3 regions of the Pseudomonas sp. GW822-FHT06D10 genome follow, and region 2 is predicted to be linked to each of the others. Evidence: predicted binding sites of a transcription regulator. Region 2 holds the regulator's gene; each other region holds the start of a gene.

Region 1 (4,852 bases), on a different contig from region 2:
TCAGCCATGAGCAGCATCTGGAATCTGCGGCGCTCAAGGTTGCTGCCTTCCTGAAAGCGCTGAGCTGATCCTGCAGGAGCGAGCTTGCTCGCGAAACGTTCACCCGGCCTTCGAATTTGGAGCGCGGTGAAGATTTATCGCGAGCAAGCTCGCTCCTACGGTTGTCGGGTGGGTTTGCGGGCATAAAAAAACCGGAAGCCTTGGCTTCCGGTTTTTTGTTGCCGGCCCTAAGGGGGGGCTTAGCGGTTGAAGCGCTCCACCAGCGAGTACTGGGTGTTTGCGGTGCGGGTCAGCGCTTCGCTGAGCTCGGCCGAATGCTGGGCCTGCTCCGAAGTCTGGTCCGCCAGTTGCGCGATGGTGCTGATGTTGCGGCTGATCTCTTCGGCCACCGAGCTTTGCTCTTCGGTGGCGGCAGCGATCTGGGTGGTCATGTCGGTGATGTTGGCCACCGCTTCGCTGATGCCCACCAGTGCCTGGTCGGCTTCCAGCACCCGGGCCACGCCTTCTTCGGCCTGACGATGACCAGCGTCCATGGTCTGAACGGCGGTGGCGGCTGTCTGCTGCAGCTTGGCGATCAGGGTATGGATCTGCCCGGTGGATTCACTGGTGCGCTGCGCCAACTGACGCACCTCGTCGGCCACCACGGCAAAGCCGCGGCCCATTTCACCGGCGCGGGCGGCTTCGATGGCTGCGTTCAGGGCCAGCAGGTTGGTCTGGTCGGCAATGCCCTTGATCACGTCGACAACGCCGCCGATCTCGTCACTGTCCTTGGCCAGTTGGGTTACCGTCAGCCCGGTTTCGCCCACCACCACCGACAGGCGCTGGATGGCTTCGCGGGTTTCGCCGGCGATATCGCGGCCACGGCCGGTCAGGCGATTGGCTTCTTGGGTTGCGTCGGCGGTGCGTTGCACGTGGCTGGCCACTTCCTGGGTGGTGGCGGCCATCTGGTTGACCGCGGTGGCCACCTGTTCGGTCTCGACCCGTTGGCGCTCCAGGCCGCTGGAGCTGTTGTGGGCCAGGGTGTCGGACTGGCGGGCCTGCTCGTTGAGGTGCTCGGCCGTGTCCTGCAGGCGGGTCAGGCAGGTCTTCAAGCGCGCTTCCTGGCTCAGGATCGACATCTCCAGGCGGGCCTGGGCGCCGCGGCTGTCGGTGTACATCTGAGCGATCAGCGGGTCGGAGGTGGTCTGCTCGGCCAGGCGCAGCAGGCGCTTGAGGCCGCGCTGCTGCCAGCTCAGGCCCAGCAGGCCCAGGGGCACCGAGAGCGCGGCGGCCAGGGCGAAGCCCCAGTGGGAGTTGAGCCAGGCACCGATCATGAAGCTCAGCTGGCTGACCAGGATGAACGGCAGCCAGTCCTGCAGCACAGGCAGCCACTTGTCACGCTTGGGAATGGCCGACTTGCCAGTGTTGATGCGCTGGTAGAGGGCTTCGGCGCGGCGCACCTGTTCGGCGGTGGGCTTGACCCGGACCGACTCGTAACCTACCACCTGGCTGCCTTCGAAGATCGGTGTCACATAGGCGTTGACCCAGTAGTGGTCGCCGGTCTTGCAGCGGTTCTTGACGATGCCCATCCATGGCAAGCCTTGTTTCAAGGTGCCCCACATGTGCGCGAACACCGCCGCCGGCACATCAGGGTGACGTACCAGGTTGTGCGGTGCGCGAACCAGTTCTTCACGGGAGAACCCACTGATCTCGACAAAGGCGTCATTGCAGTAGGTGATCACGCCTTTGGCGTCGGTGGTGGAAATCAACCGTTGTTGAGCCGGGAAGGTACGTTCGCGCTGAGTGACAGGCTGGTTATTACGCATGGTTTTTCAATCCGCAAGGCTTTGATAGGTTGTCGGCCGCTTCAACCGATTATTGAAATTATTTTTCAATAATCGGCTCTGGGTCTCATTGGCAGAATGTGTCGCTTGCAAAAAGCGCCGACAGGTTTCAGCCGGCGTTGGCGAGGGGCTAATCATTGACGTTCTTCCTTGGCAGTCAATAGTCCTGAAGTACTGGTTTGGTAAAACAGCTGGCGGGTTATCCGGCCAGCATCGGGTAGGTGAAGAGGCCGAAATGCAACAGGTTGAGACCGAAGTGAGTGGCTATCGCCGCCCCCAGGCCGCCAAAACGATAGGCCAGACCGTAGCCGACGCCGGCGATGCCTGCCAGTAGGGTCCATTGCCACCCCGCGCCCAGGTGCACCAGGCCGAACAGCAGCGCCGCGCACAACAGGGCCAGGTTCTCGCCGTAGGGCAGGGCCTTGAAGCGCCGGCTCAGGCCGCCCTGGATATAGCCGCGGAACAGCGCCTCTTCCACCAGGGTCACCAGCAGCAGGTTGTTCAGTACCCAGAGCCAGGCCTGCTCCGGCCATTTCGGCGCCCAATTGATCATGCCCAGCAGCAGTGCGCCGCCCAGTGCGGCTACCGCACACAGAGTCAGGGCCACGGCGGTGGCATACAGCGACAGGCGCAATGAGCGCCGCCCGACTATCCACGGGCATACCAGCAGCAGCCAGAAGCCGATCAGCGGCTTGTCCTGATTCAGGTACAGGGAGAAGGGCACGGCATCGTCGGTGAAGCGTTGCGGGTCGATGGCCCGGCCATTGTAGAACCCGGGCAGCCAGTGCATGGCCAGGGCCAGGGCGAGCACCACGAACAGGCCGTGGCCCAGGTACTGGCCGACGCGGCTGCGTTGCTGGCGCACGGCAAAGCCGGCAGCCAACAGCAGCAAGATCGACAGGGCGGCCAGCAGGCCTAGTTGCCCGTAGGTCAGGGCCAGTGCGTAGCCAATGGAAAGAAGTGCCAGGTACATCCATGGCAGAGCGGTCATGGGGAATCCTTGTTGCGTAAGAATGGGTATTGCAGAGACGTAGTACTGCGCCGGATCTGTAGTCGCCATTGCGACCGGTGAGTCAGATTTGGCGGGCGCGCAGTATAACCACCTCGTCCTGGTACGGCAGCCCAATGCAAAACACCGCCCGAAGGCGGTGTTTTTTTCAGGCAGCGTCAGGAGGCAATCAGTTGCCGCAGAACGTAGTGCAGGATCCCGCCGGACTTGAAGTATTCCACTTCATTCAAGGTATCGATGCGGCACAGCACCTCGATCTTCTCCTGGCTGCCATCCTCACGGGTGATCACCAGGGTCAGGTTCATCCGCGGCGTCAGTTCCGTACCGCTGAGGCCGAGAATGTCCAGGGTTTCCTTGCCGGTCAGCTTCAGGCTCTTGCGGTTCTGGTCCAGCTTGAACTGCAAGGGCAGGACGCCCATGCCCACCAGGTTGGAGCGGTGGATACGTTCGAAGCTTTCGGCGATCACTGCCTTGACTCCCAGCAGGTTGGTGCCTTTGGCCGCCCAGTCGCGGCTCGAACCGGTGCCGTATTCCTGGCCGGCGATCACCACCAGCGGCGTGCCGTCGGCCTGGTAGCGCATGGCTGCGTCATAGATCGCCAACTTCTCGCCGGTGGGAATGTACAAGGTGTTGCCACCTTCCTCGCCGCCGAGCATTTCGTTGCGAATGCGGATGTTGGCGAAGGTACCGCGCATCATCACTTCGTGGTTGCCGCGCCGTGAGCCGTAGGAGTTGAAGTCCCTCGGTTCCACGCCCTTGTCCCGCAGGTAGCGGCCAGCCGGGCTGTCGGCCTTGATGTTGCCGGCCGGGGAGATGTGGTCGGTGGTCACCGAGTCCCCCAGCAGGGCCAGTACCCGGGCGCCGCTGACATCGGTGATCTGCGGCAGCGGGCCGGCGATGTCATCGAAGAACGGCGGGTGCTGGATATAGGTGGAGTCGTCCTGCCACACATAGGTGGCGGCCTGCGGCACTTCGATGGCTTGCCACTGTGCATCCCCGGCGAACACTTCGGCGTACTCCTTGTGGAACATCCGAGTGTTGACCTGGGCCACGGCGTCGGCGATCTCCTTGCTGCTGGGCCAGATGTCCCGCAGGTACACCGGCTGGCCGTCCTTGCCCTGGCCCAGAGGCTCGCTGCTGATGTCGATGCGCACCGTGCCCGCCAGGGCATAGGCCACGACCAGGGGGGGCGAGGCCAGCCAGTTGGTTTTCACCAGTGGATGCACCCGGCCCTCGAAGTTGCGGTTGCCCGACAGCACCGAGGCCACGCTGAGGTCGGCCTGCTGGATGGCTTTCTCGATCGGCTCCTGCAGCGGGCCGGAGTTGCCGATGCAGGTGGTGCAGCCGTATCCCACCAGATCGAAGCCCAGTTGGTCCAGGTAGGGCGTCAGGCCGGCAGCCTTGTAGTAGTCGGTCACCACCTTGGAACCTGGGGCCAGCGAGCTCTTGACCCAGGGTTTGCGTTGCAGGCCTTTTTCCACGGCCTTCTTCGCCACCAGGCCGGCGGCCATCATGACGCTGGGGTTGGAGGTGTTGGTGCAGGAGGTGATGGCCGCGATCACCACGGCACCGTTTTTCAGGCGATAGGTCTGGCCGTCGTACTGGTAGTCGGCTTCGCCCACCAGGTCCGCGTTGCCCACCGCCACACCACCGCCACCTTCGCTTTCCAGGCGGCCTTCTTCCTTGCTGGTGGGTTTGAACTGCAGGTCGAGGAAGTCAGTGAAAGCCTGGGCAACGTTGGGCAGTGCAACCCGGTCCTGCGGCCGTTTGGGGCCAGCGAGGCTGGCCTCCACGGTGCCCATGTCCAGCGCCAGGCTGTCGGTGAATACCGGCTCCTTGCCCGGCAGGCGCCACAGGCCCTGGGCCTTGCTGTAGGCCTCCACCAGTTTCACCAACTCGTCGGGGCGCCCGGACAGGCGCAGGTAGTCCAGGGTGATGTCATCCACCGGGAAGAAGCCGCAGGTGGCGCCGTATTCCGGTGCCATGTTGGCGATGGTGGCACGGTCCGCCAGGGGCAGGT
Region 2 (4,852 bases):
CGAGGGCGACAGTGCCTCGATCACCAATCGCCAGCTGTTCGCCGGCCTGCCGTTGACCGCGGCCGAGCCCCTGATCGAGCCGACCCTGACCGAGCGTCCGCGCCCGGCGCCGGCTCCTGCAGCGCCACCTGCCGATACGCGGGCGCTGGACTCGATGCGTTTCGAGCTCAACGGTCTGCGCGAACTGCTGGAAGTGCAGCTCGGCTCCCTGGCCTGGAGCCAGTTGCAGGGCAGCCGTCCGGAGCAGGCCAACCTCTGGCGTCGCCTGCAGCGCATCGGCCTGTCGGGCCCGCTGGCCCGCGACCTGCTGGCACTGATTACCGAAATCAACGAACCCCGTCAGGCCTGGCGCATGTTGCTGGCGCACCTGGCGCGAATGATCCAGACCCCGGAAGTCGAGCCTCTGGAAGAGGGCGGTGTGATCGCCATGGTCGGCCCGGCCGGCATGGGCAAGACCACCACCCTGGCCAAGCTGGCGGCGCGCTACGTGCTCAAGTACGGGGCGCAGAACATTGCCCTGGTGAGCATGGACAGCTACCGCATCGGCGCCCAGGAGCAGCTCAAGACCCTGGGGCGCATCCTCAATGTGTCGGTGACCCATGTGGACCCGGGCCAGTCCCTGGCCCAGGCACTGGATCCGCTGCTGCGCAAGCGCGTGGTGCTGATCGATACCGCCGGCCTGCAGGCCAGCGATCCGGCGTTGCGCATGCAACTGGAGAGCCTGGCCGGTCGTGGCATTCGTGCGAAGAACTATCTGGTACTGGCTACCACCAGCCAGAAACAGGTGCTGACCGCCGCCTACCACAGCTACAAACGCTGCGGCCTGGCCGGTTGCATCCTGACTAAACTTGATGAAACAGCCAGTCTTGGCGAAGTGCTGAGCCTGGCCATCAGTCATGAACTGCCGGTTGCCTATCTCACCGATGGTCCGCGGATTCCTGACGATCTGCACCTGCCTCGCCGGCATCAGCTGGTGAGTCGCGCGGTAAGCGTACAGATGCAGGAAGAACCCAGCGAGGAAGCCATGGCCGACATGTTCGCTGACCTTTACCACAGCCCGTCCAAACGGGTTGGCTGAGGTAATCATGAATAGATTGCAGTGTATCTACATCGATGGTCTGCCATGCATTGTTCCAATGGTGAACGCGCAGCCAGTTATGTGGCCCCGTCTAAGTAAGACAAGGTAAAGAAAGAACATGGGCAGCATGCATCCCGTACAGGTGATTGCGGTGACCGGCGGCAAAGGTGGCGTCGGCAAGACTAATGTGTCAGTGAACTTGTCCCTGGCTCTGGCTGAGCTCGGCCGGCGGGTCTTGCTGCTGGATGCCGACCTGGGACTGGCCAATGTCGATGTCCTGCTGGGCCTGACTCCCAAACATACCCTGGCCGACGTCATCGAGGGCCGTTGCGAGCTGCGCGATGTGCTGCTCCAGGGCCCTGGAGGCATCCGCATCGTACCGGCCGCCTCGGGTACCCAGAGCATGGTGCACCTGAGCCCCGCGCAGCACGCTGGCCTGATCCAGGCCTTCAGCGATATCGGCGACAATCTCGATGTGCTGGTGATCGACACCGCTGCGGGTATTGGTGACTCGGTAGTCAGCTTTGTCCGCGCGGCCCAGGAAGTACTGCTGGTGGTGTGCGACGAGCCGACCTCGATCACGGACGCCTACGCGCTGATCAAACTGCTCAACCGCGACTACGGCATGAACCGTTTCCGGGTCCTGGCCAACATGGCTCAGAGCCCTCAGGAAGGTCGCAACCTGTTTGCAAAATTGACCAAGGTCACGGATCGCTTCCTGGACGTGGCCTTACAATACGTCGGCGCAGTTCCCTACGACGAAAGCGTACGCAAGGCCGTGCAAAAGCAGCGTGCGGTCTATGAAGCCTTTCCTCGTTCGAAGTGTGCATTGGCGTTCAAGGCCATCGCGCAAAAAGTCGATACCTGGCCGTTGCCGGCGAACCCACGCGGGCATCTGGAGTTTTTTGTCGAGCGGCTAGTGCATCAAACAGCGGGACCGGTGCTATGACTGCCAGTGGCTACAACCTCTACAAGAAGTCGGCGCGTGACAGCCAGTACGAATTGATCGAGCGCTACGCGCCTCTGGTCAAGCGTATTGCCTATCACCTGCTGGCGCGGTTGCCGGCCAGTGTTCAGGTAGAAGACCTGATTCAGGCCGGGATGATCGGTTTGCTCGAAGTGTCGACCAAATACGACGCGAGCAAGGGGGCGAGTTTCGAAACCTACGCGGGTATCCGTATCCGTGGGGCGATGCTCGACGAGGTTCGTAAAGGCGACTGGGCACCGCGTTCGGTGCACCGTAATACGCGCATGGTCAGTGATGCGATTCGCGCAATTGAAGCTAAAACCGGTCGTGACGCTAAAGATCATGAAGTTGCGGCCGAACTTCAATTGAGTCTCGACGATTATTACGGGATTTTGAACGACACCTTGGGCAGCCGCCTGTTCAGTTTCGACGACCTGTTGCAGGACGGCGAGCATGAAGGGCTGCATGAGGATGGCGCCAGTGCTCATCTCGAGCCGTCACGGGACCTGGAGGATGAACGCTTCCAGGCCGCGTTGGCGGATGCGATTGCCAATTTGCCGGAGCGCGAGCGACTGGTGTTGGCGCTGTACTACGACGAAGAGCTGAACCTCAAGGAAATCGGTGAGGTCCTGGGGGTCAGCGAATCGCGGGTCAGCCAGTTACACAGCCAGTGCGCAGCCCGTTTGCGGGGGCGTTTGGGGGAGTGGCGAGCGCGCTGACAGGCAGTGTGGGGACACTGCGTTCAGGACCGGTGAAGCAAGCGCTGCACCGGTCTTGCAGTATGTGCTCCATGCAGTCGTTGTGTGTTATGCCGGATTGATTGAATGGCGCGTTCAGGTGCTGGATGCGTTTAAGACTGCTTGGAGGTCGAATTGGACAAGAACATGAAAATCCTCATCGTTGATGACTTTTCAACGATGCGGCGGATCATTAAGAACCTGTTGCGTGATCTGGGATTCACCAACACGGTCGAGGCCGACGATGGCACTACCGCCATTCCGGTACTCAACAGCGGGAGCATCGACTTTCTGGTAACGGACTGGAACATGCCGGGCATGACCGGTATCGACCTGCTGCGCCACGTGCGCGCCGATGAAAAACTCAAGCACCTGCCGGTATTGATGGTGACTGCTGAAGCCAAGCGCGAGCAGATCATCGAAGCTGCCCAGGCCGGCGTAAACGGCTATGTCGTCAAACCATTCACGGCTCAGGCGTTGAAAGAGAAGATCGAAAAAATCTTCGAACGCATCGGTTGAGACGCGTAGCCATTCCGCCACGGGGGAGCTATGGAGCATAACGAATCTTCACTGGGCGACTTTGAGTCGACCCTGAAAAAACATGCGCTGGAACTGGTCGAGAGCCTTGAAAAGGGCCGGTTCGGCGAAGCGGTGCAATTGATCCATGAGCTCAATCAGACCCGTGACCGCGGCCTGTACCAGGAAGTGGGCAAGCTCACCCGCGAGCTGCATAGCGCGATCGTCAATTTCCAGATTGACCCGCACATGCCGCAAGCCGAGGAAGTTTCACAGATCACGGATGCCACTGAGCGCCTGTCCTATGTGGTCCGGCTGACGGAAGCCGCAGCCAACCGCACCATGGACCTGGTGGAGAGCAGCACCCCGCTGGTCAACGGCCTGAGCACTGAAGCCCAGGCCTTGAGCGCAGACTGGGGGCGCTTCATGCGGCGCGAGGTCGGCGCTGAAGAGTTTCGCGAGCTGGCGCGCCGGGTCGACAGTTTCCTGACGCGCAGCGAACAGGAAACCCGTACCGTTTCCGGCCACCTCAACGACATTCTGCTGGCGCAGGATTACCAGGACCTGACCGGTCAGGTGATCAAGCGTGTGACCCAGTTGGTCACGGAAGTCGAAAGCAATCTGCTCAAACTCGTCTTGATGGCCAGCCAGGTCGATCGTTTCGCCGGTATCGAACATGACCGTGAATCGATCCTCGCTGAAAAAGATCCGCAAAAACATCTCGCCAAGGGTGAAGGTCCGCAGATTCATGCCGATAAACGGGAAGACGTTATGTCCGGTCAGGACGATGTAGACGATTTGCTTTCCAGCCTTGGATTCTAGGAGCACCCATTAATGAGCTTCGGCGCCGATGAAGAGATCCTTCAGGATTTCCTGGTTGAGGCCGGCGAGATTCTAGAGCAACTGTCCGAACAACTGGTCGAGCTGGAAAGCCGGCCGGATGATGCGGATTTGCTCAATGCAATTTTTCGCGGTTTTCACACTGTTAAAGGGGGCGCCGGCTTCCTCCAGCTCAATGAGCTGGTGGAGTGCTGCCACATCGCCGAGAACGTCTTCGACATCCTGCGCAAGGGTGAGCGGCGAGTCGACTCGGAACTGATGGACGTGGTGCTTGAAGCTCTGGACGCGGTGAACGGCATGTTCAGCCAGGTCCGTGAGCGCACCGAAATCACCGCTGCCACACCGGAGTTGCTGGCGGCCCTGGCGCGCCTGGCCGAACCTGCCGGTGCCGAGCCTGCAGCACCTGCTGTGGAAGAGGTGGTTGAGCCGGTTGCCGAGCCTGTGGCTGAAGAAAGCCCGGCAGGGGACATCACCGATAACGAATTCGAGCTGTTGCTCGACTCGCTGAATGCCGCCAAGGCCGAAGCCGAAGCAGCGCCTGCCGCCGCACCTGCGGCCCAGGGCGAGCCGGCCAGCGATGAAATCACCGACGCCGAGTTCGAATCCCTGCTCGATCAGTTGCACGGCAAGGGCCAGTTCGCCCCGGATGCCGTGGCACCGGCCGCGGCCAGTGCCACCAGTGGTGCGGCTGGCGCAGGTGATGAGATCACCGAC
Region 3 (4,852 bases), on a different contig from region 2:
GGACAGCAGGTCCCACTCGCGCCAAGGGGCAATCACCTTCACACCCGGCTTGAGGGCGTAGGCGCCCAGTTCGAAACGCACCTGATCGTTGCCCTTGCCGGTGGCGCCATGGGAAATGGCGTCGGCGCCGGTTTCGTTGGCGATTTCGATCAGGCGCTTGGCGATCAACGGACGAGCGATGGAAGTACCCAGCAGGTACTCGCCTTCGTAGACGGTATTGGCGCGGAACATCGGGAAGACGAAATCACGCACGAACTCTTCGCGCAGATCGTCGATGTAGATCTCTTTGACGCCCATGGCTTGCGCCTTGGCGCGGGCCGGCTCGACCTCTTCGCCTTGGCCCAGGTCAGCAGTGAAAGTCACTACTTCACAGTTGTAAGTATCCTGCAGCCACTTGAGGATCACCGAAGTGTCCAGGCCGCCCGAATACGCCAGAACGACCTTGTTAACGTCCGCCATGCCATCACTCCACGGGGTTGTACGGAAAGCCGCCAAGTCTACCGATCCACGCGGATAATTTACAGAGGCGCGACAGCTTATGACGACCAAGCGACAGATTATGTCGAGCGAGCGACGACGACAGCCGTATCAGGAAGTCGCCGCTGCGCTGGATCCGGAAGCCGCCTGAGGCGCTGGGGCCGGCTTTTCGACAGGAGCGACCCGCTCCAGATGCACATTGACCCGCCGGTTCTTCGCCCGGTTGGCCGCATTGGTGTTGGGGGCCAGGGGATAGCGCTCGCCATGGAAGCGCACCACGATCTGGTTTTCCGCCAGGCCATTGGCCTTGAAGAACTCCATGACCGCCAGCGCACGACGGCGCGACAGGTCACGGTTGGTCAGGCGGTTGCCACTGTTATCAGAGTGCCCGTCCAATTCGACATGATTGACCGTGGGGTCGGCCTTGATGAAGTCCACCATCACTTGCAGCTTGGCCTTGGCCCGGGCGTCCAGGTCGATGCCCCCCCCGGGGAAACCGATCTCGGCCTGCTTGACCTGTTCATAGTTCATCGGCAACAGCTTGGCCATGCAGCTTTGATAGTCGCCATAGGCCTTGCTGAACTTCACCGGCAACAGGCGTACCTCGGACACTCCGCCTTCGCGGGAGAAGTGCCGGACCACCGGGCTGCGCCCCTCCAGCAAACCGACGATCAGACGTCCGGCCTGCATCTGGTTGCTGTTGAACAGCACCCCATCGGTACCGGCCTTGACCGCCCCGAGGTTGATGTCGCCACGCCCCGGCTGCCAGGGGGCGGCGGCCGCAAGCAGGGTCGCGGAACCACCGGCCTGCATGGGGTTGAAACTCTTGAGGCGGAAAATCGCCTGCTCGCCGGCGCGACGAACGAATTCGCCGGAACCGAAATCGGTAACCGGTTGGATCAGGCGGCACTCGAACTTGTCACCTTCGACCGTCCACTCAATGCTCTCCAGGCGAGTCTGGAAAGTGAGAGCCATCGCAGGCAGGCTGGCAAACACACTGAGCAAGGCTAGATAACGCTGGCGCACGGGAGGCTCCACTGACGTGTACAACAGAAAAATCGACAGGCGTTAATACGCCATACCTTCGGGATATCGGTTGCTCGTCGCAAAACTTGATAGCGAGTGCCTGGAAGAGTCTTTTCCGGTAGCATTCCCCCGAGTTTTACCCGCCTGGAACCTCCAATGTCCGACCGCCTGACCCTGCTGCGTCCCGACGACTGGCATATTCATCTTCGCGATGGGGCCGTGTTGCCCAATACAGTCGCAGATGTCGCGCGCACCTTTGGCCGCGCCATCATCATGCCCAACCTGGTACCTCCGGTGCGCAACGCCGCGGAAGCCGACGCCTATCGCCAGCGCATTCTAGCTGCGCGCCCGGCCGGCAGCCGCTTCGAGCCACTGATGGTGCTCTACCTGACCGACCGTACCCAGCCGGAGGAAATCCGCGCGGCCAAGGCCTGCGGTTTCGTCCACGCCGCCAAGCTGTACCCGGCCGGCGCGACCACCAACTCGGATTCGGGCGTGACCAGCATCGACAAGATTTTCCCGGTGCTTGAAGCCATGGCCGAAGTCGGCCTGCCGCTGTTGATCCACGGCGAGGTAACCCGCGGCGACGTCGACGTCTTCGACCGCGAGAAAATCTTCATCGACGAGCACATGCGGCGTGTGGTTGAACGCTTCCCCAGCCTGAAAGTGGTGTTCGAACACATCACCACCGCTGAAGCCGTGCAGTTCGTCAAGGAGGCTTCGGCCAACGTTGGCGCAACCATCACCGCGCACCACCTGCTGTACAACCGCAACCACATGCTGGTGGGCGGTATACGTCCGCACTTCTATTGCCTGCCGATCCTCAAGCGCAACACCCACCAGGAAGCCCTGCTGGATGCGGCCACCAGCGGCAACGCGAAGTTCTTCCTCGGCACCGACTCGGCACCTCACGCCCAGCACGCCAAGGAAGCCGCTTGCGGTTGCGCCGGCTGCTACAGCGCCTACGCCGCCATCGAGCTGTACGCCGAAGCGTTCGAACAACGCAATGCCCTGGATCAGCTGGAAGCTTTCGCCAGCCTCAACGGCCCGCGCTTCTACGGCCTGCCGGCCAACACCGACAGCATCACCCTGGTCCGTGAAGAATGGACCGCTCCTGCCAGCCTGCCGTTTGGCGAGCTGACTGTCATTCCGCTGCGCGCCGGTGAAAAACTGCGCTGGCGCCTGCTGGAGGATCACTCGTGAGTGACGACCATTTCGACGACGAACAAGAAGGTAGCAGCGGCGGTCCTCGCCATCCGATGGCGGCACGCTTTCGCGGTTACCTGCCGGTAGTCGTCGATGTTGAAACCGGTGGCTTCAACTCGGCCACCGACGCCCTGCTGGAAATTGCCGCAACCACCATCGGCATGGACGAAAAAGGCTTCGTGTTCCCCGAACACACCTACTTCTTCCGGGTCGAGCCTTTCGAAGGCGCGAACATCGAAGCTGCAGCCCTGGAATTCACCGGGATCAAGCTTGACCATCCCCTGCGCATGGCTGTGAGCGAAGAAACCGCCCTCACCGATATTTTCCGCGGGGTGCGTAAGGCGCTGAAGGCCAATGGCTGCAAGCGCGCCATCCTGGTAGGCCACAACAGCAGCTTCGACCTGGGCTTCCTGAATGCCGCCGTGGCGCGCCTGGACATGAAGCGCAATCCGTTCCACCCGTTCTCCAGCTTCGATACCGCCACTCTGGCTGGCCTGGCATACGGCCAGACCGTGCTGGCCAAGGCCTGTCAGAGCGCAGACATCGACTTCGACGGTCGCGAGGCCCACTCGGCTCGCTACGACACCGAGAAGACCGCCGAGCTGTTCTGCGGCATCGTCAACCGCTGGAAACAGATGGGCGGCTGGCAGGATTTCGACGACTGAATAGTCGCTTTTCTTTGCCCCATAAAAAAACCGGCCCTAAGGCCGGTTTTTTTATGCGTGACGCCAAGCCTTACAGCTTGCCGGCGTTCTCGCTCAGGTAAGCAGCAACGCCTTCTGGCGAAGCGGTCATGCCCTTGTCGCCTTTCTTCCAGTTGGCAGGGCAGACTTCGCCGTGCTCTTCGTGGAACTGCAGAGCGTCGACCAGACGGATCAGCTCTTCCATGTTGCGGCCCAGTGGCAGGTCGTTGACGATCTGCGAGCGGACAACGCCTTTGTCGTCGATCAGGAACGCGCCACGGAAAGCCACGCCGCCTTCGGACTCAACGTCGTAGGCCTTGGCGATTTCGTGCTTCATGTCAGCAGCCATGATGTATTGAACCTGACCGATGCCGCCGGCATTGATCGGGGTGTTACGCCAGGCGTTGTGAGTGAAGTGCGAGTCGATGGACACAGCGATCACTTCAACGTTGCGTGCCTTGAAGTCGGCCATGCGGTGGTCCAGAGCGATCAGCTCGGACGGGCACACGAAGGTGAAGTCCAGTGGGTAGAAGAACACCAGGCCGTATTTGCCTTTGATGGCCGAGGACAGGGTGAAGCTGTCGACGATTTCGCCATTGCCGAGAACGGCCGGAACGGTGAAGTCAGGGGCTTGTTTGCCTACGAGTACGCTCATTGGATATCTCCTGGTGTGGACGTAGTAATGAAGAAGAAGGGTTGGCCCCGAGCCTGCCATGCTGATACGACAGCCCCGTGACGTGCGCCCTCTTCGCAAGGACCGACCATCATACACGGCGTTTTTAAGCTGTCCTTAGTGGTTTTTCCTCTGGCCGGCCTCCAACGCGAAAAATGCGAATGATCTGTCATTAATGCCAAGAAAAGCCGTTCGTCACTCAAGCAAGAATCAGCAACAAAGGGCGCCGAAACCACTTTGACAATCATTCTCGTTAACATTAAGATCCATCGCAATTGAGCCCTAACCAGCGACGGTTCTCATCTTATGTATGTCTGCCTCTGCACCGGTGTCACCGACGGACAAATTCGCGAAGCGATCTACGAAGGTTGCTGCAGCTACCGCGAAGTACGCCAGGCCACCGGCGTCGCCAGCCAGTGCGGCAAATGTGCCTGCCTGGCCAAGCAAGTGGTTCGCGAAACCCTGACCGAATTGCAGAGCAGCCAAGCGGCAATCCCCTACCCTGTGGAATTTAATGTCGCCTGATTTAATCAATAATTAGCGGCGTTACAAACAACCGGACCTGGCGTCCGGTTTTTTTATGCCTGTAATTCAATCGCTTAGAGACAAAACGCGGAACACAAACATTCTTATTCCGATTAATTTTCATATATTATTCAATAACTTAGGTTTGACAGTAATGTTCATGCAGCTCAGACTCTGCCCATGTTCCACTAAATACAGGGCAGGACCCCATCATGAAAGGCGACATTACAGTCATCCAGCATCTCAATAAAATCCTTGCCAA

Evidence for each region. Region 2 encodes FliA, which starts transcription of late flagellar genes. Its sites were predicted from a motif close to CTAAAGTTTNNNNNNNNNNNGCCGNTAA; they were not measured.
Region 1: AC1RL5_RS28260 (methyl-accepting chemotaxis protein) is a predicted target of FliA. The motif match lies at 1,835-1,862, and genes of this name have one in related genera.
Region 3: AC1RL5_RS20925 (flagellar protein MotY) is a predicted target of FliA. The motif match lies at 1,567-1,594, and genes of this name have one in related genera.

What each region holds. Positions count from the first base shown of each region.
Region 1 is NZ_JBXALN010000010.1:201,117-205,968, forward strand. It holds gene AC1RL5_RS28255 (alpha/beta family hydrolase) at 1-68, shown strand, start outside; gene AC1RL5_RS28260 (methyl-accepting chemotaxis protein) at 240-1,805, opposite strand; gene AC1RL5_RS28265 (CPBP family intramembrane glutamic endopeptidase) at 2,023-2,814, opposite strand; gene acnA (aconitate hydratase AcnA) at 2,991-4,852, opposite strand, start outside.
Region 2 is NZ_JBXALN010000012.1:112,247-117,098, forward strand. It holds gene flhF (flagellar biosynthesis GTPase FlhF) at 1-1,078, shown strand, start outside; gene fleN (flagellar synthesis regulator FleN) at 1,197-2,027, shown strand; gene fliA (RNA polymerase sigma factor FliA) at 2,024-2,764, shown strand; gene AC1RL5_RS30635 (chemotaxis response regulator CheY) at 2,930-3,301, shown strand; gene AC1RL5_RS30640 (protein phosphatase CheZ) at 3,332-4,120, shown strand; gene AC1RL5_RS30645 (chemotaxis protein CheA) at 4,133-4,852, shown strand, end outside.
Region 3 is NZ_JBXALN010000006.1:69,077-73,928, reverse strand. It holds gene AC1RL5_RS20930 (argininosuccinate synthase) at 1-459, opposite strand, end outside; gene AC1RL5_RS20925 (flagellar protein MotY) at 589-1,503, opposite strand; gene pyrC (dihydroorotase) at 1,660-2,706, shown strand; gene rnt (ribonuclease T) at 2,703-3,374, shown strand; gene AC1RL5_RS20910 (peroxiredoxin) at 3,445-4,047, opposite strand; gene AC1RL5_RS20905 (bacterioferritin-associated ferredoxin) at 4,372-4,590, shown strand; gene bfr (bacterioferritin) at 4,803-4,852, shown strand, end outside.